2 linked regions of the Butyrivibrio fibrisolvens genome follow. The protein of the gene in region 1 interacts with the protein of each later gene in a pairwise test. Links are inferred from orthologs where the notes say so. Each region holds a gene or a part of one and is shown on either strand. Other genes may lie near its edges.

What was found.
Region 2: the proteins of rplL (region 1) and I7804_RS02300 interact in binary tests that used the Escherichia coli proteins (3 or more experiments, as listed by UniProt). The link is inferred for Butyrivibrio fibrisolvens from one-to-one orthologs.

The regions. Positions count from the first base shown.
Region 1 is NZ_CP065800.1:1,444,530-1,456,001, reverse strand. The notes cover bases 1-2,869. They hold rplL (50S ribosomal protein L7/L12), read right to left. Parts: upstream 1,688-2,869; coding sequence 1,313-1,687; downstream 1-1,312. Other genes in these bases: I7804_RS05905 (CapA family protein), read right to left, coding at 2,660-2,869; rplJ (50S ribosomal protein L10), read right to left, coding at 1,809-2,342; I7804_RS05920 (DNA-directed RNA polymerase subunit beta), read right to left, coding at 1-800. In the rest of the region: more of I7804_RS05905, read right to left, coding at 2,870-4,075; rplA (50S ribosomal protein L1), read right to left, coding at 4,464-5,153; rplK (50S ribosomal protein L11), read right to left, coding at 5,169-5,594; transcription termination/antitermination protein NusG, read right to left, coding at 5,848-6,468; preprotein translocase subunit SecE, read right to left, coding at 6,523-6,762; rpmG (50S ribosomal protein L33), read right to left, coding at 6,790-6,939; I7804_RS05875 (AAA family ATPase), read right to left, coding at 7,259-8,458; prfB (peptide chain release factor 2), read right to left, coding at 8,890-10,032; preprotein translocase subunit SecA, read right to left, coding at 10,049-11,472. UniProt on the Escherichia coli protein: The binding site for several of the GTPase factors involved in protein synthesis (IF-2, EF-Tu, EF-G and RF3). Is thus essential for accurate translation.
Region 2 is NZ_CP065800.1:561,032-573,720, forward strand. What follows is about bases 1-4,086. They hold I7804_RS02300 (DNA polymerase III subunit alpha), read left to right. Parts: upstream 1-310; coding sequence 311-3,886; downstream 3,887-4,086. Other genes in these bases: pfkA (6-phosphofructokinase), read right to left, coding at 1-123. Also shown: metK (methionine adenosyltransferase), read right to left, coding at 4,119-5,312; I7804_RS02310 (LA_3659 family protein), read right to left, coding at 5,663-7,123; I7804_RS02315 (Tex family protein), read right to left, coding at 7,141-9,591; I7804_RS02320 (methyl-accepting chemotaxis protein), read left to right, coding at 9,888-11,678; I7804_RS02325 (hypothetical protein), read left to right, coding at 11,898-12,689. UniProt on the Escherichia coli protein: DNA polymerase III is a complex, multichain enzyme responsible for most of the replicative synthesis in bacteria. This DNA polymerase also exhibits 3' to 5' exonuclease activity. The alpha chain is the DNA polymerase catalytic subunit.

The sequences.
Region 1 (11,472 bases):
CTTGCATCGAAGAACATAGCGTTGATAAGTGACTCTGCACTATCAACAGAAAGAGGCTCGCCGGGACGGATCTTCTTGTAAAGTTCAAGAAGACCTGACTGATAGTCTGTAGAAGGATCCTTGGAGAAGGAACCCTGGAGCTTAGGCTCATCACCGAACAGATCGATGATCTCTTCGTTAGAACCTATACCAAGAGCACGTATAAGTACTGTTACAGGTACCTTACGTGTACGATCTACACGAACATAGAATATATCATTAGAGTCTGTCTCATACTCAAGCCATGCACCACGGTTAGGAATAACTGTGCATGCGATAAGCTTCTTACCAAGCTTATCATATGTAATATCATAATAAATACCAGGTGAACGAACGAGCTGTGATACAATAACACGCTCTGCACCGTTGATAACAAAAGTTCCAGTAGCAGTCATCAAAGGAAGATCGCCCATGAAGATCTCATGTTCTGTGATCTCGTCCTTTTCTTTATTGTGAAGACGTACCTTAACCTTAAGAGGAGCTGCATATGTAGCATCTCTCTCCTTACATTTCTCGATAGAATACTTAACTTCATCTTCGCAGAGTTTGAAGTCTACAAATTCAAGACTCAGTTTACCACTGTAATCTTCAATTGGAGAGATATCATCGAAGGCTTCCTTGAGACCCTCATCCAGGAACCACTGATAGGAGTTCTTCTGGACCTCAATGAGGTTGGGCATCTCGAGGGTGTCCTTCTGGCGCTGAAAACTCATGCGGACATTTTTGTCTGAACCAGTAGGATGTATTCTGTACTTTTCCATTGACATTCACCCCGTTCTTTGGATTTAATGAAAAGAGCTTCCGGCCTGCATCTATACCATTTTTACAAAAGGGCATAATAAGGCCTTTCACTCCACAATAAGTGCATTTTCCATCATAATGCAAATCTATACAAATGTCAAATGATTTTTTTGGTAAAAGAGCTGAAGAATATTTTTTGACAACAGAAATATCCAAACAAAAGATAAAAAATATAAGAATATAATATTAGATTTAAATTCAAGAATGAAATATAAGAAATAAATCCAATGATAAAATATAAGAAATAAATCCAAGAATAAAATATAAGAAATAAATCCAAGAATAAAATACAAGAAATAAGTCCAAGAATAAAATACAAGAAATAAATTCAAGAATAAAATACAAGAAATAAATTCAAGAATAAAATACAAGAAATAAATTCAAGAATAAAATACAAGAAATAAATTCAAGAATAAAAAAGCGGAGAAGATTTCTCTTCTCCGCCAGGTAAAAACATTTTGAAAGGTTTAAATTACTTAAGAGTAACCTTAGCGCCTTCAGCTTCGATCTTAGCCTTGATATCTTCAGCTTCTGCCTTCTCAACGCCTTCCTTGATCATCTTAGGAGCGCCATCTACGAGATCCTTAGCTTCCTTGAGTCCAAGACCTGTAAGCTCACGAACAACCTTGATAACCTTAACCTTGTTAGGACCAACTTCTGTAAGCTCTACGTTGAACTCAGACTGCTCTTCTGCAGCACCTGCGCCAGCGCCTGCTGCTGCTACAACAACACCAGCTGCTGCTGATACACCGAACTCTTCCTCGCAAGCCTTTACGAGATCGTTAAGCTCAAGAACTGAAAGCTCTTTAATAGCGTCAATGATTTCCTGTGTGGATAACTTTGCCATGATAATTTACCTCCATATAATTTGGTATAATTCTTTGTTTTAGTTCGCCTGACTATTCAGGCCTTACTTGATATTTATATATCAAAATGTCATCTTGAAGACGACTTATGCGGCAGAATGATTACTCTGCTGCAGGAGCTTCCTCTGTTGCAGGTGCCTCTGCTGCTGCCTCAGGCTGCTTCTCTGCGATCTGCTTGATAACGCGAGCGAAGTTTGCCATAGGAGACTGCATAGAACCAAGCAAACGGGAAAGGAGCTGATCCCTTGGAGGGATAGAAGCGATCTCCTTGATTGTGTTCTCGTCGAAGAATTTGCCTTCGCAAACACCACCCTTGATCTCAAGCTGTGGGTTCTTCTTAGCAAACTCTGCAAGAATACGAGCAGGTGCTGCAGGATCTGTCTCAGAAATAGCTGCTGCACTTGGTCCGTCGAGCATACCATCGAGCTGAGCAAAATCTGTTCCCTCGAATGCACGCTTCATCATTGTGTTCTTGTAAACCTTGTAAGATACACCCTCTGCACGAAGAGCTTTACGAAGCTCTGTGTCCTGAGCAACTGTAAGTCCGCGGTAATCTACAAGAACAACTGCCTGTGCATTTTTGATCTTCTCAGAGATCTCGTTTACTACAGGCTGCTTAATTTCAACCTTTGCCATGTTTTTTACCTCCTTATAGAATTGGCCGAATAAAAAACCTCCCAAAGACATTGGGAGGATAAAGTCATAATAATATACTTTACATTCCTCGGCGGGCATTGCTTTCGCAAATTTACGGTTTTCACCACCTGCTGTCTTCGGCTTAGGTCTGACGACCTTGAATAATATATAACATGTAAATGTATTTTGTCAATACTTTTTTACTATAATTTCGATTTTTTTATCTATGAGGCAAAAAACAAACCAAGAACAATTAATAACTAAAGCCGCTTCCCACTTAAGCACCCCGGCATTACCCAAGCAGGAAATTTTAGTTATTAGTTATTGGAATAGATATACCCATCTCCATCTATTACTACACGAGGCGATATTGACTGCATAAAATTAATGATCCTAGACTTCTCATCACCATATGCCATCCTGACCGTTGAATTCGACTGAATACCGGGAATAAATCTCCAGCTTATAAGTCCATCAGTACCAATCTTTGCTTCTATAAGGCCAGTATCAAGTGTTTTTGAGTTAAAAAGATAATTACCCATGCTGTAGATAACAGGAACCCCATTTACATAATCAAGATTTTGAAGTATGTGTGGATGATCGCCTATGATAAGATCAGCTCCGGCATTTGCAAGATCCGCAGACTGATTTTTTTGTAGATAGTTAAGTTCCAAGGTGTTCTCAAGGCCCCAATGCATATATACAACTACAAAAGCACCTGATGCCTTGGCTTCCATTACTCTCTGACATAAAAGCTCATCCTGCCTGACTCTGAATACTCCGCTTTGAGCATCAGTCGCTCCTCTGGTAAAGGGCGGATCGCTACCCTCTATATCACATCCACTTATAAATGCAATACGAATTCCGCTGGCCGAATTAAAATATACAGTTCTCGATGCTTCTTCAAGATTGCGGCCGGCTCCAACATATGGCATGGACACTGATTCAAGTGTTGTCAGAGTATTAGAAAGGCCGATTGCGCCGTAATCAAAAATATGATTATTACCAATGCTAACGATATCGACTCCCATATCAAAAAGATAATGTACCGAAGATGGGTTAGCATGAAAAGTCCAGGTCTTACCTTCAAGAGGAGCACCTTCCAAGGTGTATGGAAATTCATTGTTGACCATACAAATGTCTGCTCCTCTCATACAATCAAGTAGTCCTTGATCTATAACGCCTTCTATCGTTCCACCATTTCTGGCAATACTATATATGATCGCATACCCTTCCGAAAAAAGAACATCTCCGCCAAATACTACGGTGGCAGTATCACCTCCGTCTTTAATATCAAATGAATATTCATTTGGCAAAAGAGCTACAGGTGAATCAGAAGATGGAATCTCCTCATCAGATATTTCCATAGAACTGTCAGATGCCGCATTGCCATCAGAACTTCCGATACCATCACCATCCGCAGCATTATCATTAGCATTGCTCCCATTTGATCCTATATCTAAAGATCCGTTACTATCGCCGCTTATCTCATCCTGAGTCATAGGAACTCCAACAGCACCTGTAAGATATTCAGTTCCCATATCATTGTCACTTATCGCATTACCGGCTTCATCAATAGAAATAGCGGATGCGCCCAATAAACTTCTGTTTTCATTAGCCTGACATCCCGTAATGCAAAAAGAAAGAACTAATGCAGGAAACAAACAGTTAAAAATTTTTCTTCCAAAGCAGTTTAGATGTCTTATATACACCTTACGTTCCCTTATTTGCATACATCCTCCCACAGATCTTAATTGTAATAAGAAAATCAGAACATAATATCTTAATAACAGAACAATCTAATTTACTGGCAATATTCTAGTGTTAACTAACATATCGATATAACATACATTTTGAAATTTAAGAAGTTATACTATATAAAAATCCAAAAGAATTGCTGCCTAATCTCTAATAATTATACTTAGATTGTCAATTATAAAATAAGGCAACATAAGATGTTATCCATACTTTAATGTTAACAACATAACTTTCATTCATCAATAGAAGGATTTAAACATATTAACTCCATTAAGTACGACACAACAATGCGCACACCAAAAAAGCAGTCACCATCAATGATGGTGACTGCTTGCGATAGCTTATTAAGTTACCGGCCGTTAATTAATAACGGTTAGCTACGATCTTAACGCCAGGTCCCATTGTTGTTGCAAGGGAGATAGACTTAAGATACTGACCCTTAACTGAGCTTGGCTTAGCCTTTGAAATAGCTTCCATAATTGCATTGTAGTTCTCTGTGAGCTGCTGCTCTGAGAAAGAAGCCTTTCCGATCGGAACGTGTACAATGTTAGCCTTGTCAAGACGGTACTCAATCTTACCAGCCTTGATATCAGCGATTGCCTTAGCAACATCCATTGTTACTGTACCAGCCTTAGGGTTAGGCATAAGTCCCTTAGGACCAAGTACCTTACCAAGACGTCCTACAACGCCCATCATATCAGGTGTAGCTACTACAACGTCGAAATCAAGCCATCCTTCGTTCTGGATCTTCGGGATGAGCTCGTCTCCGCCAACATAATCAGCGCCAGCTGCCTGTGCCTCGTCAAGCTTTGTACCCTTAGCGAATACAAGAACTTTAACTGTCTTACCAGTTCCGTTAGGGAGTACTACTGCTCCACGGATCTGCTGATCAGCGTGACGTGAATCACAACCAGTTCTGATGTGCAGTTCTACAGTTTCATCAAATTTTGCAGAAGCAGACTTCTTGACAAGAGCAATTGCTTCGTCAGCTTCATACAGCTTTGCTTTTTCGATCAGCTTTGCAGCTTCAACATATTTCTTTCCGTGCTTCATGATCTGCTCTCCTCCTTAGTCTACTACTTCTATACCCATACTGCGTGCTGTACCGGCAACCATGCTCATAGCTGCTTCGATAGTGTTAGCATTCAGATCAGGCATCTTCATTTCAGCGATCTCGCGGATCTTGTCCTTAGAAACCTTAGCAACCTTGTTCTTGTTCGGAACACCGGATGCCTTCTGCAGGTTACAAGCCTTCTTGAGAAGAACTGCTGCAGGGGGAGTCTTTGTGATGAATGTGAAGCTTCTGTCTGTATAAACAGTGATTACAACAGGGATGATAAGATCACCCTTATCTGCTGTCTTAGCGTTGAACTGCTTTGTGAATTCAACGATGTTAACGCCGTGCTGACCAAGAGCTGGTCCAACTGGCGGTGCCGGAGTTGCTTTGCCGGCCTGGATCTGTAACTTAATGTATCCTTCGACTTTCTTTGCCATTTTGGCTTCCTCCTAAGAAAATATGTGGTTGAGCGCAAAAGAATCAGGTAATCTGATAAGTCAGAAAACCGCTCTATGAGCAAATGTCCTTCTGCTCCCACTCCATAGGTGAATATATCTATATAAAGCAAAGTGCTCTATATCATAATAGGAATGCTTATGCATACGCATAAGACATTTATATACAAGTATCTTCTCAACATTCCATTAAAACAAATGTCAAGAGCATGATACATTGCATTCAAAACACAGATCAGCTATCGATTCTGCGTACTTCCGCAAAACTGATCTCAACAGGAGTCTCACGACCAAACAGTTCTACATTGATTGTAGCTGTCTGCTTGCTGTAATCCATACGCTGAACGATACCTGCAGTATCTTTCCAAACGCCTGCAACAACAGCAATCTCGTCTCCAACTTCAAAATCAACTGTCACATTCTGAGTCTTAATACCAAGAGGCTTAATCTCAGCATCTGACAACGGAACAGGCTTAGATCCCGGACCTACAAAACCTGTAACGCCCCTGGTATTACGTACTACATACCATGTGTCATCATTCATGATCATATGAACAAGGACATAACCGGGGAACATCTTACGTTGAACAGTCTTCTTGGCACCGTTCTTAACTTCAACTACGTCCTGAAGCGGAACACGTACCTCAAGAATCTGATCTTCCAGATGACGATTTTCAATTGTCTTATCAAGATTGGCTTTTACCTTATTCTCATATCCTGAATAAGTATGAGCAACATACCATTTTGCTTCAGAAGTCTTATCTTCCGGAGCGAGGGCATCCTGACTTTCAGCTACGTTCTCAGCTTCAACTGATTCTGCAGCTTCGCTCATGTTGTTCTTTTCTTCTTCTGCCATTTGCATCTCCTCATCAAATTCCTGCACACTGCGAAAACTATCAAACATCTCAGATTACAGGCTCTGAATGAAATTTAAGCCAAGTCCGAAAACATAATCAAGAACAGCAATAAGAGCAGCCATAACCGCGCAGATAATAGTTACTGCTACTGTCTGCTTACCAACTGTCTCTCTAGAAGGCCAAGTAATCTTAGCAAACTCAGATTTAAGTCCTTCCCAGAAAGAACTGATTGTGTTCTTTTTAGGCTCTTTCTTTTCAGAAGCTTTAACTTCTGTCTTATCTGATTCTCCCATTGTATCGGTCTCCCTTCTGTCGCAGGATTACTTTGTCTCCTTGTGGATTGTGTGTCTTCTGCAGAAAGGACAGTACTTCTTGATCTCCATACGATCAGGGTGAGTCTTCTTATCCTTTGTAGTATCATAGTTACGGTTCTTGCACTCTGTGCAAGCAAGTGTAATTCTTGTACGCATCTCTCTACCTCCGCGCGCTTTCTATCTTTTTTCTTAAAGGTCAAATTTTATGCATAAAAAAAAGACCTAAAATTTCATGTCGCTGTACTAGAATATCATAGAGCCGAGAATTCGTCAATATTTTTTTGTAATAATTCTACATAACGTTATATAAATTTTCCTTGATATCAAGCGCTTATCCTTACTTTGTGCGTGCTAAGCAGATTATTACTCGCACGGATGCCCTCTGTCATAAATACGTTTATTTGTTCATAATAACAAAAATCAAAGAGCTCAGAACTATTTCTCAGCTCATCGCTATAGGACGTACTATTTTTTATTAATCGTCATCTTTTTCAAGCTTCAAGAATACTTCGTTCCAGTTTATTATATGTCGAATATACGGATCTGCGCCGTATACGCCTTCAAGATATCTTTTTGCATATTTTTTGTCATTGATCCTATCTTCCTCGACTACAAAATCCGCAAGGCTGTAAAGCACAGTCCTTTGATGCTCACTTCTTGCCGCAAACCATATCTCATCGCGACGAAGGAAGTCTTTGTCCAAAGTGATCATGTCATAGGACGTTAGTATAAGCTGAGCATTCCTCCTGTTGCTGTTCCTGTCAAGATAATACCCCAGGATATGTTTCAGAATAGAGGGATGTAGTTCTAACATACCGGAATCAAGCATCACAGCCTGGCCCTTAAGAAGGCTGTTGGCTATTACAGGAAGAAGGTATATGATTTTTCTGATTCCGGAAGATTCAGCTTCAAGCGGTATCTCATATTCATCATCGCCTATCCTATGTGTAACACTTATCTTACTTCCTACTACCTTGAGATCAACAATATCAAGATCAAGTTCCGCTACCATATTCCTGAACAGATCCCAAACATCCTCCTGAGATAGTGCATCCGTAAGTAGAACTTCTGCATTTTGCTCATCCTGCATAAAATCAAGCCCGCTCACAAAAAAGTTCATTACATCACTTATTATTTTATTCTCCGGAAAAAGACGTATAAGCCTACCAAGAAATGTTTCGCTTGAGCGAACCTTTGTTACTTCAGCAAATTTCTTATCCTCGATTTTAAGAATCTTTCGAAGATTGACCTCCTCATCTTTTCTTTCAAAAATACAAGTTCTGCGCCAATTATCATTTGGTATCCTGTCAAGGCACTCATATGTTATCTGTGCCTGCTTAATATGCAGACGATATCTGTACTCTGCGTTGTCTGAAGCGAAGATGATCTCAAATTTGGTAGGATCGTTTCTACTTTCTTTAGAAAAATAGAAAGGGATTGCTTCTCCGCCGCCAATCTGCTCCAGAACCATGCCTTTCACAATTTCCATCGCCTTAAGAAGATTGGACTTGCCGCTTCCGTTTGGGCCATAGATGATAGCTATAGGCAGGAATTCATCATCAAGTGCTTCTATGATATGACCGCTGTGTTCCTTGACCGTTGATACTGCCTGAAGATCAAGAGTCACAGTATCCTTTATGCTCTTATAATTATTAACCGTAAACTGTATTAGCATACGACTCCCTTCGTTTAAATAGATGTCACTTATCTATAATCAGACCACTTAGAACATGATCTTATGACGAATAGGTCAAAAGTCATTATAAAAAAACTTTCGTCAAATAAGCAAACAACTAAAAAATGTATTTTATCAGCCTTTAAATGCCTTATATGCTTTTTCCTTATGCTGCTGTCATATCATAAAAAATCGCTTTCTCATTAATGCCCATCACAAAAATTCGTTTTCTCATTAATACCTATCGGCATGGCTACAATTTTCTTTATGAAAAGCCTGTATCTGCCACATTCAAAAAATAGTGGCAAAAATAAGGCTATCAGGCTCCGATACTGTGACTTATTCTGTGTTACAACTTGCCGATAATACTTAGCATAAAAAAAGGACAGCCAACAGGCCGTCCCCGATAATCTATGACATTATCAAATTGATCAATCTTCCTCAACATCGCCTACAGGCTTTCCACCTGTAGCAAGCCACTTAAGGTAAGCATTGATGAATGGATCAAGATCTCCATCAAGTACTCCGTCAGCATTAGAAACCTTCTCGCCTGTTCTTGTATCATTGACCATAGTATATGGCTGAAGGACATAAGAACGGATCTGGCTTCCCCATGCATTATCCTTAACCTCGCCTCTGATACCGGCAAGTTTAGCTTCATTTTCTTCCATCTTGAGCATAAGGAGCTTGGCTTTGAGCATCTGCATAGCCTTATCCTTGTTCTGGAACTGTGAACGCTCATTCTGACAAGTTACAACAATACCTGTTTCAAAGTGAGTAATACGAATAGCAGACGATGTCTTGTTGATATGCTGTCCACCGGCACCACTTGAACGATATGTATCAATTCGGATATCTTCAGGACGAACCTCGATATCAAGATCCTCTTCGATATCAGGCATTACATCGTTGGATACGAATGATGTCTGACGCTTGCCCTGCGCATTGAAAGGGCTGATACGGACAAGACGATGAACACCTCTTTCAGACTTAAGATATCCATATGCATTCATACCGTTGATCTGGAATGTAACTGACTTAATACCGGCTTCATCACCATCAAGAAGATCAAGCACTTCTACAGTAAAGCCATGACGCTCTGCCCATCTTGTATACATACGATAAAGCATAGAACACCAGTCACATGCCTCTGTACCACCAGCACCAGCAGAGAGCTTAAGGATGGCATTGCACTTATCATACTCACCATTCAAGAGATTGGCAATTCTGATCTCTTCAAGAACTGTCTCAAACTCATCAAGATCTGCTCTTATCTCATCAGCCATATCATTATCTTCTGTACCTTCATCATTGCACATATCGATCATATCAATGATGTCACCGTACTGAACATTAAGATGCTCTATCTTCTCGATAAGATCCTGCATGTTCTTGAGCTCTTTGGTCTTCTTGTTGGCCTTCTCAGCATCATCCCAGAAGGTAGGCTCTTCCATCTCACGATTTAACTCTTCGATTCTTTTTTTCTTACTTTCAAGATCCAGTGAAGCTGTAACCTCATCAAGAGTAGGCTTCAAATTCTGAATCTCGATCTTCATGTTATCTAATACTACCATTTTCAACCTCTATAAATTATTCAACACCGCCCTGAGCGCCGTGGCAGTTCTTATACTTCTTGCCGCTACCACATGGGCACAGATCATTAGGTCTTATCTTGACTGCAGCTCTTTTAACAGGACCCTTCTTAACAGAATCATCCTTGTTAGTACCTGTAACCTTGGCAACCTGCTCACGCTCAACCTTCTCCTGTACATGTACATGGAAAAGAAGTCTTACAGTATCTTCCTTGATTCCGGCCATCATCTCATTGAACATATCATAGCCGGCCATCTTGTACTCAACCTTAGGATCACGCTGACCATATGCCTGAAGGCCGATACCCTGACGGAGCTGATCCATATCATCGATATGATCCATCCACTTACGATCGATTACCTTAAGAAGGATAACTCGCTCGATCTCACGGATTGTCTCTGCTTCAGGGAACTCAGTCTCTTTCTCTTCATAAAGAGCAACTGCCTCTTCTTTGAGCTGCTGCTTAAGGCCATCTTTGGACTTCTTAGTGATACGGCCTCTTGTAACAGGCTTAAGAGGAACTGTTGGTAAAAGAAGCTCATTGAGCTCTTTAAGATCCCAGTCATCAATATTCTGACCATCACCGATCACTGTATCAATGCTCTCTTCAACGATATCTGTGATCATCTTGTAGATATTATCACGAAGTGATTCACCATCAAGAACGCGGCGACGCTCTTTGTAGATGATCTCTCTCTGCTCATTGTTAACAGCATCATATTCAAGAAGGTTCTTACGAATACCGAAGTTGTTCTCCTCGATTCTCTTCTGCGCTGACTCAATAGCCTTGGTAAGAGCCTTGTGCTCGATCTCCTGCCCTTCAGGAATTCCAAGTGCATTGAACATACTGATAAGACGCTCTGAACCAAAGAGTCTCATAAGGTCATCCTCAAGTGAGATATAGAACTTGGATTCACCCGGATCACCCTGACGTCCTGAACGACCACGAAGCTGATTATCAATACGTCTTGATTCATGACGCTCTGTACCTATGATCTTAAGACCACCGGCTGCTCTGGCCTCTTCATCAAGCTTAATATCTGTACCACGACCAGCCATGTTGGTTGCGATAGTAACAGCGCCGTGCTTACCGGCCTCTGCAACGATCTCAGCTTCCTGCTCGTGGAACTTGGCATTGAGTACGTTGTGCTGGATGCCTGCCTTAGTAAGCATCTTGGACAGAAGTTCTGAAGTCTCGATGGTAATAGTACCAACAAGAACAGGCTGTCCCTTATCGTGAGCCTTCTTAACAGCTTCTACAACTGCTTCATACTTTTCTTTCTTGGTCTTATATACAGCATCCTGAAGATCCTTACGAACTACAGGCTCATTAGTAGGAATCTCTACAACGTCAAGAGCATAGATATCACGGAACTCCTGCTCTTCTGTAAGAGCTGTACCTGTCATACCGCACTTCTTGT
Region 2 (12,689 bases), 890 kb from region 1 along the record:
GATTCCAACCACCTGAAGTCCGTTTGCGATTGATTTACGTACTACTGCTCTTATGGCAGCATTCATACCCGGAGCATCACCACCGCTGGTAAGTACGCCAATCTTCTTAATCTCTTTTGCCATAATCCATGCTTCCTTTCAATACTTCCTAGCCAATTTCTTTTAGAAGTTTGACAAAAAAATATCAATATAAATTCCAAAAAATACTTCTTTATAAGTTTATCGCAACAAGGTTCTTCTTGCAATGAAAAACTCAAAAATATGTTATGATTATAACATTAGGTCTACAAGTAGCTAATGGGAGATTTATATGGCATTTACACATCTGCACGTCCACACAGAATATTCCCTTCTGGACGGAGCCAACAAGATAACTGAATATGTAAAAAGATTAAAAGAGCTAGGCATGAGCGCCGGTGCCATCACAGACCACGGCGTCATGTACGGCGTTATAGATTTCTATAAAGAAGCAAGAGCAAACGGCATAAAGCCGATCATAGGATGCGAGGTATATGTAGCTCCGGGATCACGTTTTGATAAGGATACTTCAAGCGAAGACAGATACTTCCACCTGATACTTCTGGCAGAGAATAATAAAGGCTATGAGAACCTGTCACATATCGTAAGCAGAGGCTTTACAGAAGGATATTATTATAAGCCCCGTGTTGATATAGAGCTTCTAAAGCAGTACCACGAAGGCATCATATGCCTGTCCGCCTGCCTTGCAGGTGCTATCCCCAGGGCCATCACATCAGGCAACTATGAAAAGGCTGTGGAAATTGCCAAAGAGTATGACGATATCTTCGGTCACGGCAACTTCTTCCTTGAAATGCAGGATCACGGAATCCCGGAGCAGGCAGATGTCAACAATGCTCTACTTCGTATGTCAAGGCAGCTGGACATCCCACTTGTTGCAACCAACGACTGCCACTATACAAGATCTGAAGACGCTGCTGCTCAGGACGTACTTTTGTGCATACAGACGCAGCGCAAGGTATCTGACGAAGACCGTATGAGGATGAGCGGCAAGCCTGACTACTATGTTAAGAGCGAAGACGAGATGAGAGCCCTCTTCCCATACGCTCAGGAAGCTATAGATAACACACAGATAATAGCTGACAGATGTAACGTCGAGATAGAGTTCGGTGTAACCAAGCTCCCACATTTCGATGTACCGGAAGGCTACGATTCATGGACATACCTTAATAAGCTCTGTGATGACGGATTAAAAGAAAGATATCCTGATGACGACGGAACAGTCAGAAAGCAGCTTGACTACGAGCTGTCTGTCATCAAGAAGATGGGCTATGTTGATTACTTCCTCATTGTATGGGACTACATCAACTGGTCAAGAGAGCATGACATCGCAGTAGGCCCTGGACGAGGCTCTGCAGCCGGATCTGTCGTATCCTACTGCATGCATATAACTAATATAGACCCTGTTAAGTATGATCTTCTCTTCGAAAGATTCCTTAACCCGGAACGTGTCAGCATGCCTGATATAGACGTGGACTTCGAATATACACGCCGTCAGGATGTTATAGACCATGTGACGAGAAAGTATGGCAAAGATAAAGTCGTCCAGATCATAACCTTTGGAACCATGGCTGCAAGAGGCGTTATAAAGGATGTTGCAAGAGCTATGGATATCCCTTATGCCTATGCTGATACCCTGTCCAAGATGGTTCCCATGGAGCTTAAGATAACACTTGATAAAGCTCTTGAGATGAATCCTGAACTTAGAAAAGAATACGAAGAAAACGACCAGGCTCATGACCTTCTTGAAATGTGCAGAAAACTTGAAGGCCTTCCAAGACATACTTCGATCCATGCTGCAGGCGTAGTTATCTGCTCCAAAAATGCCGAAGACCTGATCCCTCTTTCAAGATCAGCTGAAGGTTCCATAACAACTCAGTTCACGATGACTACCATCGAAGAGCTGGGCCTTCTTAAGATGGACTTTCTGGGGCTTCGAACCCTCACTGTAATAAAGGATGCAGTTAACGCAGCTAACGCTTCTATTGGAGCCCAAAAAGGTGATAAGAATTATATAGATATCGACAACATAGACTACAACGATCCCAAGGTACTTGCATCTATAGGAAGCGGTCATGCAGACGGTATCTTCCAGCTGGAATCCGGCGGCATGCAGTCATTCATGAAGGAACTAAAGCCAAGATCACTTGAAGATGTCATAGCCGGTATATCCCTATTTCGCCCGGGTCCGATGGATTTCATTCCTAAATATATCCAGGGCAAAAACGACCAGTCATCCATAACCTATGACACTCCTGAGCTTGAATCCATCTTAAAGCCAACTTACGGATGTATCGTATATCAGGAGCAGGTAATGCAGATAGTACAGCAGCTTGGAGGTTATACTCTAGGACGAGCAGACCTTGTAAGACGTGCCATGAGTAAGAAAAAGCAGCACGTCATGGAAGTTGAAAGGAACAACTTCGTAAACGGTAATTCCGAAGAAGGGGTTCCCGGATGTGCTTCAAAAGGTATATCTACAGATGTTGCCAACAAGATCTACGACTCCATGATGGACTTTGCCAAGTATGCATTTAACAAGTCCCATGCCGCCTGCTACGCCGTTGTAGCCATGCAGACAGCCTGGCTCAAATACTACTATCCTGTAGAATTTATGGCATCCCTTATGACATCAGTAATAGACGTACCTTCCAAGGTTTCGTATTACATATCCGTATGCCACTCTATGGGAATAGAAATCCTTGCTCCTGATATTAACCAGGGAGAAGTGGGATTCTCAGTTTGTACCTACGAGGATACAGATGAAAGTGCCACCTCTTCGACTAAGAACGCTGCATCCCCTAATGAAGAGCATTCCTCTAAAGCTATGAACGTGGCCTCTTTAGACAACCACAAGCACAAGGCGATATTATACGCTCTTACCGCAATCAAATCAGTCGGAACTCCTGTCATCGAAGCTGTCGTGGCAGAAAGACACTTAAACGGCAAGTTCAGAAGCCTTAATGACTTCCTCACAAGGATGTCCGGTGACGGTCAGATGAATAAGAGAGCCGTAGAAGCCTTCATCAAGTCCGGCGCCCTTGACTGCCTTGGAGGAACAAGACGCCAGTATATGTACGTATACATGCAGATCATGGATTCTCTTCATAACAACAAGAACACCATGGCAGGTCAGATGTCGCTTTTTGATTTTGCAGCACCTGAAGAAAAGCACCAGTTCGAGATACCGCTTCCTGATGTAGGCGAGTTTGATAAGGAAGAGCTCCTTAATTTTGAAAAAGAAGTCCTGGGCTTTTATGTAAGTGGTCACCCGCTTGAAGCCTATGCCTCTTTTATGAAAAAACACTCTACAAACCTCACAACAGATTTCTATCTCGATGAGGAGACAGGAACACCTAAAGTTACTGAAGGACAAAAGGTAACTCTTGCCGGCATGGTCACAGACAGAAGGACCAAGTATACCAAAAATGATAAAATGATGGCATTCGTAACACTTGAAGATCTGACAGGTGCTGTAGAAGTCATAGTATTCCCTAAGATCTATGAGCGTGCTGCCATGAAGATATCAGAAGATGCCCACGTGATAATCGAAGGCCATGTATCCGTCGAAGATGAAAAAGACGCCAAACTCATGGCTGACAAAGTCATGACATTTGAAGAGATCCCACGAACAGTATGGGTTCAGTTTGCAAACAGGGAAGCTTTTGATATAAGCGAAAAAGAAATGCTCAGCATCATAGAAGGTCACGGCGGTAAAGATTCTATAATCGCCTACCTCAAAGACACCAAACAGATGAAGAAATATCCCGGCATCAAATTCAATGCGGGAGAAGAAGTCATGACCATGCTGCAGGATAAATTTGGAAGTGAAAATGTACAGATGACATAAGGGTTTAACGGGCCGTGTACTTCTTGGCATTCCCTTAATAATGACGGGAATAGAAGTACATCCGTGTACTTCTGGGCATTCCCTTTTTACATCCTGTAATTACGGGACTTTTGACACCTGCCTTATACTATTAGCAGTTAATGAAAGCGTCCCCCTTAAGGAAAATCAGATCCTTAAGGGGGACACTTTTTATATTTTTACATTTTTTTATTTCTATTTTTAATCAAGCTGATCATGCATTAACTGCTGCCTTGAGCTCTTCAACCTTATCAGTCTGCTCCCAAGGAAGATTAAGGTCGTTACGTCCGAAGTGGCCGTAAGCTGCTGTCTGCTTGTAGATAGGACGACGAAGGTCGAGCATCTTGATGATTCCAGCAGGACGAAGGTCGAATACTTTACGAACAGCCTCTGTAAGCTTCTCATTAGAAACCTTACCTGTTCCGAATGTATCTACAAGAACAGATGTAGGCTGGGCTACACCGATAGCGTATGAAAGCTGGATCTCAGCCTTGTCTGCAAGACCTGCTGCTACGATATTCTTAGCAACGTATCTTGCTGCATATGCTGCGCTACGGTCAACCTTAGTGCAGTCCTTACCAGAGAAAGCACCGCCGCCGTGACGAGCTGCTCCGCCATAAGTATCAACAATGATCTTACGACCTGTAAGACCGGCATCACCCTGAGGTCCGCCGATTACAAAACGTCCTGTAGGATTGATATAGATCTTGGTGTTAGCATCAACCATAGCTGCATCAACAACTGCGTCGATAACATACTTCTTGATATCAGCGTGGATCTGTTCCTGGGTAATCTTTTCATCATGCTGAGTTGAGATAACGATAGCTTCGAGTCTCTTAACCTTACCATTCTCATCATACTCAACAGATACCTGGCTCTTACCATCTGCTCTGAGGTAATCAAGTGTTCCGTTCTTTCTAACTTCTGTAAGCTTCTTGGTAAGCTTGTGTGCAAGGCTGATAGCGTATGGCATGTATTCTTCTGTCTCGTTTGTAGCATAACCGAACATCATACCCTGATCACCGGCACCGATAGCTTCAAGCTGCTCATCTGTCATCTGGTTCTCTCTAGCTTCAAGAGCCTTATCAACACCCATAGCGATATCAGCTGACTGCTGATCAAGTGCTACAAGTACAGCACATGTGTTACCATCAAAGCCCTTAGCTGAGCTGTCATAGCCGATCTCGCAGATTGTCTCTCTAGCAATCTTGGCATAGTCAACTACTGCCTTAGTTGTGATCTCACCAGTGATGAGAACGAAACCTGTGCATGTTGCTGTCTCGCAAGCTACACGGCTCATAGGATCCTGTGCTATGCAGGCATCAAGGATAGCATCAGAGATGTTATCACAGATTTTATCCGGATGTCCTTCTGTAACTGACTCGGAAGTGAAAATAAACTTATCCATTAGTTTTCCTTTCTGTGTGTAAACACACCGCGCTATTTAGCGCATAAAAAATCCGCTTGTTGCGTGCACAAACAAGCGGAACTGATATTGGTCTCAGATCCTCTTATTGCTCGTAATTTGCACGCTCAGGTTGGCACCTTCCTGATATGATCAAGGGGTTGCCGTGGCTTCACAGGTCCTATGTACCTCCACCACTCTGAATAAGAGAATTAAAAATATGTGTGAATAACTTATTCTTAGTCATTCACACATATACTACAATACATTTTCTTATATATCAATAGACAATTTTCCGTTTTTATCCATTCAATCAGATCTATCACTATATATTTTATACATATTACGTGATATCACTGCGTGTTTTCTCCATCACCAGATCCTTCTTGCCCATCGCCTTCTGATCCACCATCTCCTTCGCCATTATCTTCTGGAATAGCTTCAGGTGTAGCATTGTCCTCCGGAAGTGCATCCTGTGATCCGCTATCCTGAGTATTATCTGCAGGTTCACTCTGTTCCGAAGTACTTGTATCCGGAGTGCTCTGTTCTTCTGACTTCTTGTTGGTAACCCAGCGGTAGAAGAATGCATGGTTACCTATCATGGTATATTCACTGATCCCGTAATAGTCAGCCCAATACTGGGTCATGAAGAAGAGATAGTCGCCCACACGGGCTCCGCCCAGAACTTCCTGAGCTGCCTGAATGCAGGTGGAATTGGGACCAGCCGATATGATAAGTTCAACCTTACCTGACCTGTAGGATGCAAACTGATTGGTCTGGGTTATAACACTTACAATATCATTAGGGAATGCTGAACTCTTAACCCTGTTCATGATAACAGAACCTACAGCAAGCTTACCTGTATAGGACTCGCCTCCAGCTTCTGCCTGTATTGTTGCAGCAAGCCATTCAAGCTCTGATGCAGAAGCGCTGTAAGAACCTGATGTATCTTCCTTGGTAAGAGCAAGTCTTTCTGCTATCTGCTTGGCAAGTTCTGCCTGAGCAGCTGCTGTCTGGGATTCAAGGGACTTCATCTTTTCATCAAGATCGGATAACTGCTTGTCATAATCATCTAGCTTACTTCTTTCAGAAGAAAGGGTACTGTTGGTAGAAGACAGCTGCCCCATTACCGTATCTGTCAGATCAGCAAGCTCTTCATGCTTTTCATCAAGCTGCGTTTGATATTCATCGAGCTCTGCTTCTTTTTTCTCTATCTCCGCTATCTGCGCAGCTATACTGTCTACGAGAGCCTGATATTCTTCCATCTTCATCTGGTCGTAGGCTACTATATCATTGATATATTCATATTTGGTCAGGAAGTCCTGAAGTGATGTTGAGTCAAAAAGGATCAAAAGAAGACTTTCATCACCGCCTCTTTCGTATGTCATCTGCATACGCTTTTTAAGGCTTTCATATCGCTCTTTTCTAAGAGTCTCCGCAGCCTGAAGGTCTTCATTTAGTGCAATGATCTGAGCTGAAACTTCTGCCATGGCACTCTCTGTCTCTGTGATCTCGGCGCTGAGCGTTTCTAGCTTGTCAGAATAGTCATCTACAGTATCCTGCAGCTGAGACTTCTGATTCTGAAGAGATGATACATTGTTCTGTGTCTGCTCTTTTTGCTCATTGAGCTCATCTATAGCATTCTGAGTTTCCTGAGTCTGCTTCTCAAGATCAGATATCTTCTCCTGAGTCTTGGCTTCCTCTTCCTGCATGCTGGCAATAGTATCATCCATAGAGCTGCCTTTACTTGCAAAAGACAACTCTGTGAACAAAACTGTTATGATTATTAACGCAGATAAGATTTGTTTTCTCATATCCCTCTATCCAAAGCTTACTTGCTCTGGTTCTTGATCTTCATTGTAAGTCCGATTCTCTGCTTCTTAATATCAACCTCTATAACCTGAACTTCGACGATATCGCCAACGCTCACAGCCTCCAGAGGGTGCTTAATATAGCGGTCTGTGATCTGAGATATATGTACAAGTCCGTCCTGATGCACACCTATATCAACAAAGGCACCGAAATCTACTATGTTACGTACTGTTCCCTTAAGGATCATTCCGGGCTTTAAGTCCTTCATATCCATTACATCTGAGCGAAGGACTGGTGCCGGCATGCTCTCACGAGGGTCACGGCTTGGCTTTTCAAGCTCAGATACGATATCTGTAAGAGTGATCTCACCTATTCCAAGATCTGCTGCAAGCTTAGCCTTATCTCCAAGCCTTGCAGAAAGAGATCCTGCTGTGCCTTTGGAAGATGATGCGCTGCTGCCATTATTTGCACTTGCTGATCCGCCTTTTGAACCTGAGCTTTTCTTGTTGTCCGATGATCCGTCAGCAACAAATGCTGTGCCAAATGCTGCTGCAAGAGCCGCGCCCATTGCTGTTCCTGTATTTCTTATTACGACTTTATTTTCATTTCTGCGGCGGTTGTCATTCTTAGATCCCTGCTTGGAAGCCTTATTGTCAGAAGCCTTGGCTTTCTGTGCTCCGGGAGCTATGCTCTTTGCTGCCTGCTTCTGAGCTTGTCTGACATCATCCATAGTGATTCCAAGTCTCTCCATGAGCTTTCTGGTAGCTTCATATGTCTCAGGATGAACTGAAGTATCATCAAGAGGATTGTCTCCATCATGGATCCTGAGGAATCCTGCACACTGTTCATAAGCCTTCGGTCCGAGCTTAGGTACATTAAGGAGCTGTTCACGGGATGTGAATCTGCCGTTCTTCTCTCTATACTCAACAATATTCTTGGCAATAGGCTTGCTGATACCTGATATATATGTAAGAAGTGGTGCAGATGCTGTATTAAGATCTACGCCCACCTTGTTAACGCAGTCTTCTACAACTCCGCCAAGTGCTTCTGCGAGCTTCTTCTGGTTCATGTCATGCTGGTACTGACCTACACCGATGGACTGAGGATCTATCTTAACAAGTTCTGCAAGAGGATCCTGAAGACGTCTTGCTATAGATGCAGCAGACCTCTGGCCTACATCGAACTGAGGGAACTCTTCTGTAGCAAGCTTACTTGCAGAGTATACGGAAGCTCCTGCCTCATTAACTATAACGTACTGAAGATTGGTATCGACCTCTTTGATAAGCTCTACTATAACCTGCTCAGACTCACGGGATGCTGTACCATTACCAACTGAGATAAGGTCTATGCCATACTTCTTGATAAGCTTCTTGAGTTCAAACTTAGCCTCATCCACCTTGTTCTGAGGTGCTGTTGGGAAAATAACCTTAGTATCCAGAACTTTACCTGTAGGATCTACTACTGCAAGCTTACATCCTGTTCTAAAAGCAGGATCCCAGCCAAGTACAGTCTTACCCGCAATAGGTGGCTGCATGAGAAGCTGCTGGAGGTTCTTACCAAATACTGTGATTGCAGAATCCTCAGCTTTTTCTGTAAGTTCATTCCTTATGTCTCTTTCGATAGCAGGAGCTATAAGACGATCATATGCATCCTGACATATCTCTGCTATTACAGGAGAAAGAGGAGTCTCTCCATCAGGACTAAGAGTCTTATTAAGGAACATCTGGATCCTGTCTACAGGAGCAGATATCTTAACATTAAGGAATTTCTCTTTTTCTCCTCTGTTAAGAGCAAGGACTCTGTGTCCTACAATCTTGCTTACAGGCTCTTCATAAGCATAATACTGCTCATATACACTCTCCGCCTTATCATCCTTGGCAGTAGATGATATAAGGCCTTCCTGCATAGTAGCTTCACGGATATAAGTGCGAACATCTGCATTATCAGACAGTTCCTCTGCGATTATATCTTTGGCACCCTGAAGGGCTTCCTTGACATTCTTGACTTCTTTATCTGCAGGTACATCACCTGATGTGACAAACTCTCCTGCCTTTACTATAAGTTCATCTATAGAGATCTTCTGCTGTCTTATGATATCAGCAAGCTTCTCAAGTCCCTTTTCTCTTGCTACGCTTGCCCTTGTCTTTCTCTTAGGTCTATATGGAAGATACAAGTCATCAACAGCTACTATAGTCTCTGCTGCTATGATCTTGTTCTTAAGTTCTTCTGTGAGCTTACCCTGCTCTTCTATGGACGCAAGGACAGTCTGCTTCTTGTCCTCAAGGCCCCTTAAGTATTTGAGCCTCTCATCAAGGTTACGGAGCTGCTCATCGTTAAGTGAACCTGTTACCTCTTTCCTATATCTGGAAATAAAAGGTATGGTATTACCTTCATCGATAAGCTTAATGGCCGCTTCTACCTGCCATTTGTTAACGCCAAGCTCCTGTGTGATTTTAAGTGCGATATCCATCTTGAACCTCCCTGATATGCATGTTAAGCACAATACTTTAAATAGTATATCACAACAAAGGCTATAACAATAACTTTTAGATAATGTATCCCCTGGCTGTTACTACCATCACTAATATATATGATGCACCTGATGCCAAAAGCTCTTTTGGGTCATTGCACAGTCTATTTTTTAACTTGAAAAAATAATCTTCAGCCGCTAAATAATTATGGCCAAAAACCCGAAATATCTTCTAGTCATTGGGTGTCTCTTTTCTCCCAAACCATACATTTATATGTTTAATAGAGGAAAATCTTATGAAAAATCTGAAAGTCAGAACAAAGCTAAGTATCCTTCTTGCAGTTGTAGTAATAGCCATGATCGGATTAAGCGGTATGGCTATAATAGGAATGAGTCAGATTCAGTCGACTTCAGTTGAGATCATCAAAGACTCCATCAGTCAGGACTATGATGATCAGATAAAAAACGAAGTTGATACGGCCTTCGCAATCTGCGATACATATTATGGATTGTATCAGGCCGGTGCAATGACACTTGATGAAGCCAAAGAATATTCCGCGACTGTTATAAGAGGTATAAGCTATGGCGAAGCCGGATATCTGTGGGTAGATACCTATGACGGCGTCAATGTAGTCCTCCTTGGAAACGATACAGAAGGAACCAACAGATTGGGATCCAAAGATAGTCAGGGATTTGCAATGGTGGCTGACTTCATTGAAGGTGCCAAAAAAAATGTAAACGAAGGCTACTTCAACGAGTACTATTTCCCAAAGGCAGGCGAAACTGAGCCTTCACCAAAGAGAGCCTATACCAAAGCTTATCCTAACTTCGAATGGGTAATAGGAACAGGTAACTATATCGATTATATAGAATCTACTACTGCTGAGCATGAAGGTGTCCTGTCTGCTAAAGCAACCAATATCTCTGCAATCTCCATAGGTACAGGTGTTGTACTTATCATAATATCTGTAGTACTGACAGTAATGCTCACAAGATCTATCGTAGGTCCATTAAAGGATACTTCTGTATGGCTTGATGAAATGGGAAGCGGAGACTTCTCAAGACATATAGATCCTAAATACACAGAGCTTCATGATGATTTTGGTATACTCATGCAGCAGCTTGAAAAGATGAGACATTCTGTCAGCAAGCTCTTAAAAGGTGCCAAGAACGATTCTATAAGTGTCCACGACTCCTCTATCGAACTGGCTCAGGGCGCAGCACAGACCAAGGACAACAGTGCTAACATCACTATAGCTGTAGGCGAGATTGCCGATGGTGCTACCAATCAGGCTGAAAGTGTTCAGGACGGTGTTAACGCTATTCAGGAGATTCTTCAGAATGTTGAAACTCTCAATAATGAAGTTGATGCTGCTGACGAGAAAGCCAATGCTATGGCAGAGTCTTCCGACAACATGCAGGCTAACTTCGAGAAGTTAAAAGCTGCCATGACCCAGTCAGCAGATTCCCTTGCTGATGTATCAGAAAAAGTAAAAGCAATGGGTGATTCTGTAGAAGAAGTTCAGAATGCTGTTGCAGCTATTAATGAGATAAGTTCCAGAACCAACCTCTTGTCACTTAATGCATCAATTGAAGCTGCAAGAGCAGGTGAAGCAGGTAAAGGCTTCGCGGTCGTTGCTACAGAGATTCAGGATCTGTCAGTTCAGTCATCTCAGTCCGCTCAGCGTATCGGCGAGATCATGAAGGGACTATCCGACAGCTCCGAATCCGCAGTAAGAACCGTAAGCCAGCTCAATGACGCAGTTGGAGGCCAGCAGCAGATAAGCGATGAAACAGCTGAGGCTGTACGAGATGTTATCAGTATGATCGCAGATGTTCGTGAGAACTTCAACAAAGCCAAGGATGCAGCAGAGATCACCAGAACCAAATGCGTTGATCTAAACGATACAATGAGTTCACTGTCAGCTATATCAGAAGAAAATGCTGCAAGCGCTCAGGAGACAAGTGCTTCAATGCAGGAAGTCAACAACACTGTTGAGAATATCAGCGATCTTTCTGCTACACTTGAGAATATCTCAACCGAGCTTACTGAACTACTGGAAGTATTCCATGTATCCGATCTGTAATATCATCTGCTCATTAGTACAATATCCCCCGGAAGATGTTCATTCATTTTCCGGGGTTTTTTATAATATCACAAAATATACAACCCTTGAAAATATAACTATTATAGTTTTTAATAATAGTATCTTTTTGATCACAAGATCATAGACATGTATATTGATAGTATATTTTTATAAGATACGTTCAATAGATCATGCTTATCTATTAATAAGAGGACTATTATGAAAAAAATACTTGCAAAAGCTTTGCTCGCATCTCTATCTGCTTCTTTTCTCATAGGATGCACTGACGCTAATATTGAAAATCTAAGTTCTACTGATGATGCATCTATAGTCATAACAACAGATGTAAATACTGATTCTAATAATTCAAGCTCGAAAGACGCATCTGACAACTCATCTGACGCTTCATCAATTGGTGCAAGCGATGATCTGGTAGATGATGAGTCCACCGCTCTTATCTCTTCTTCAGAAGACTATCTTGCAGCTTGTGACTTGTTCGAAGAACTTTTTAATGATCCAAGTATAGAAGTTGATGATTCAAAGCTCCAGACACTCAAAAACGGAGTATCCGATATAGATAACAGCAAATTCATCGGCACCTGGAACAGGACATATGTAGCTATGGGTGTAGATGGCTATGTCGAAATAGAAGAAGTTTCAAAAAGTACCTGCCTTGTAAATGGTAGTTTCGATCACTACGGCAACTGTGGAGATATAGATAATATTACAGGTTACTATCTTTCGGAGAATACTATGTTCGCTGTAGACGAAGAATTTGATGCTGTATACTTTTTCAAAATAAGCGGCGAATCAATGGAGATTGCTCAAAGGGGCTTTGGATGCATGGGAGGAGGCGTATCCGCCAATGGAACCTATGTGACGACCGAGCCTGAATATATTAATGAACATGATATTGAGTTTGCTTTTACAGAAGATGAGCTTACAGCTATCAATAAGCTTCTTAGTGATAACGGACTTGATTATGAAGAGTATTTTGAGACTCCCATTCTA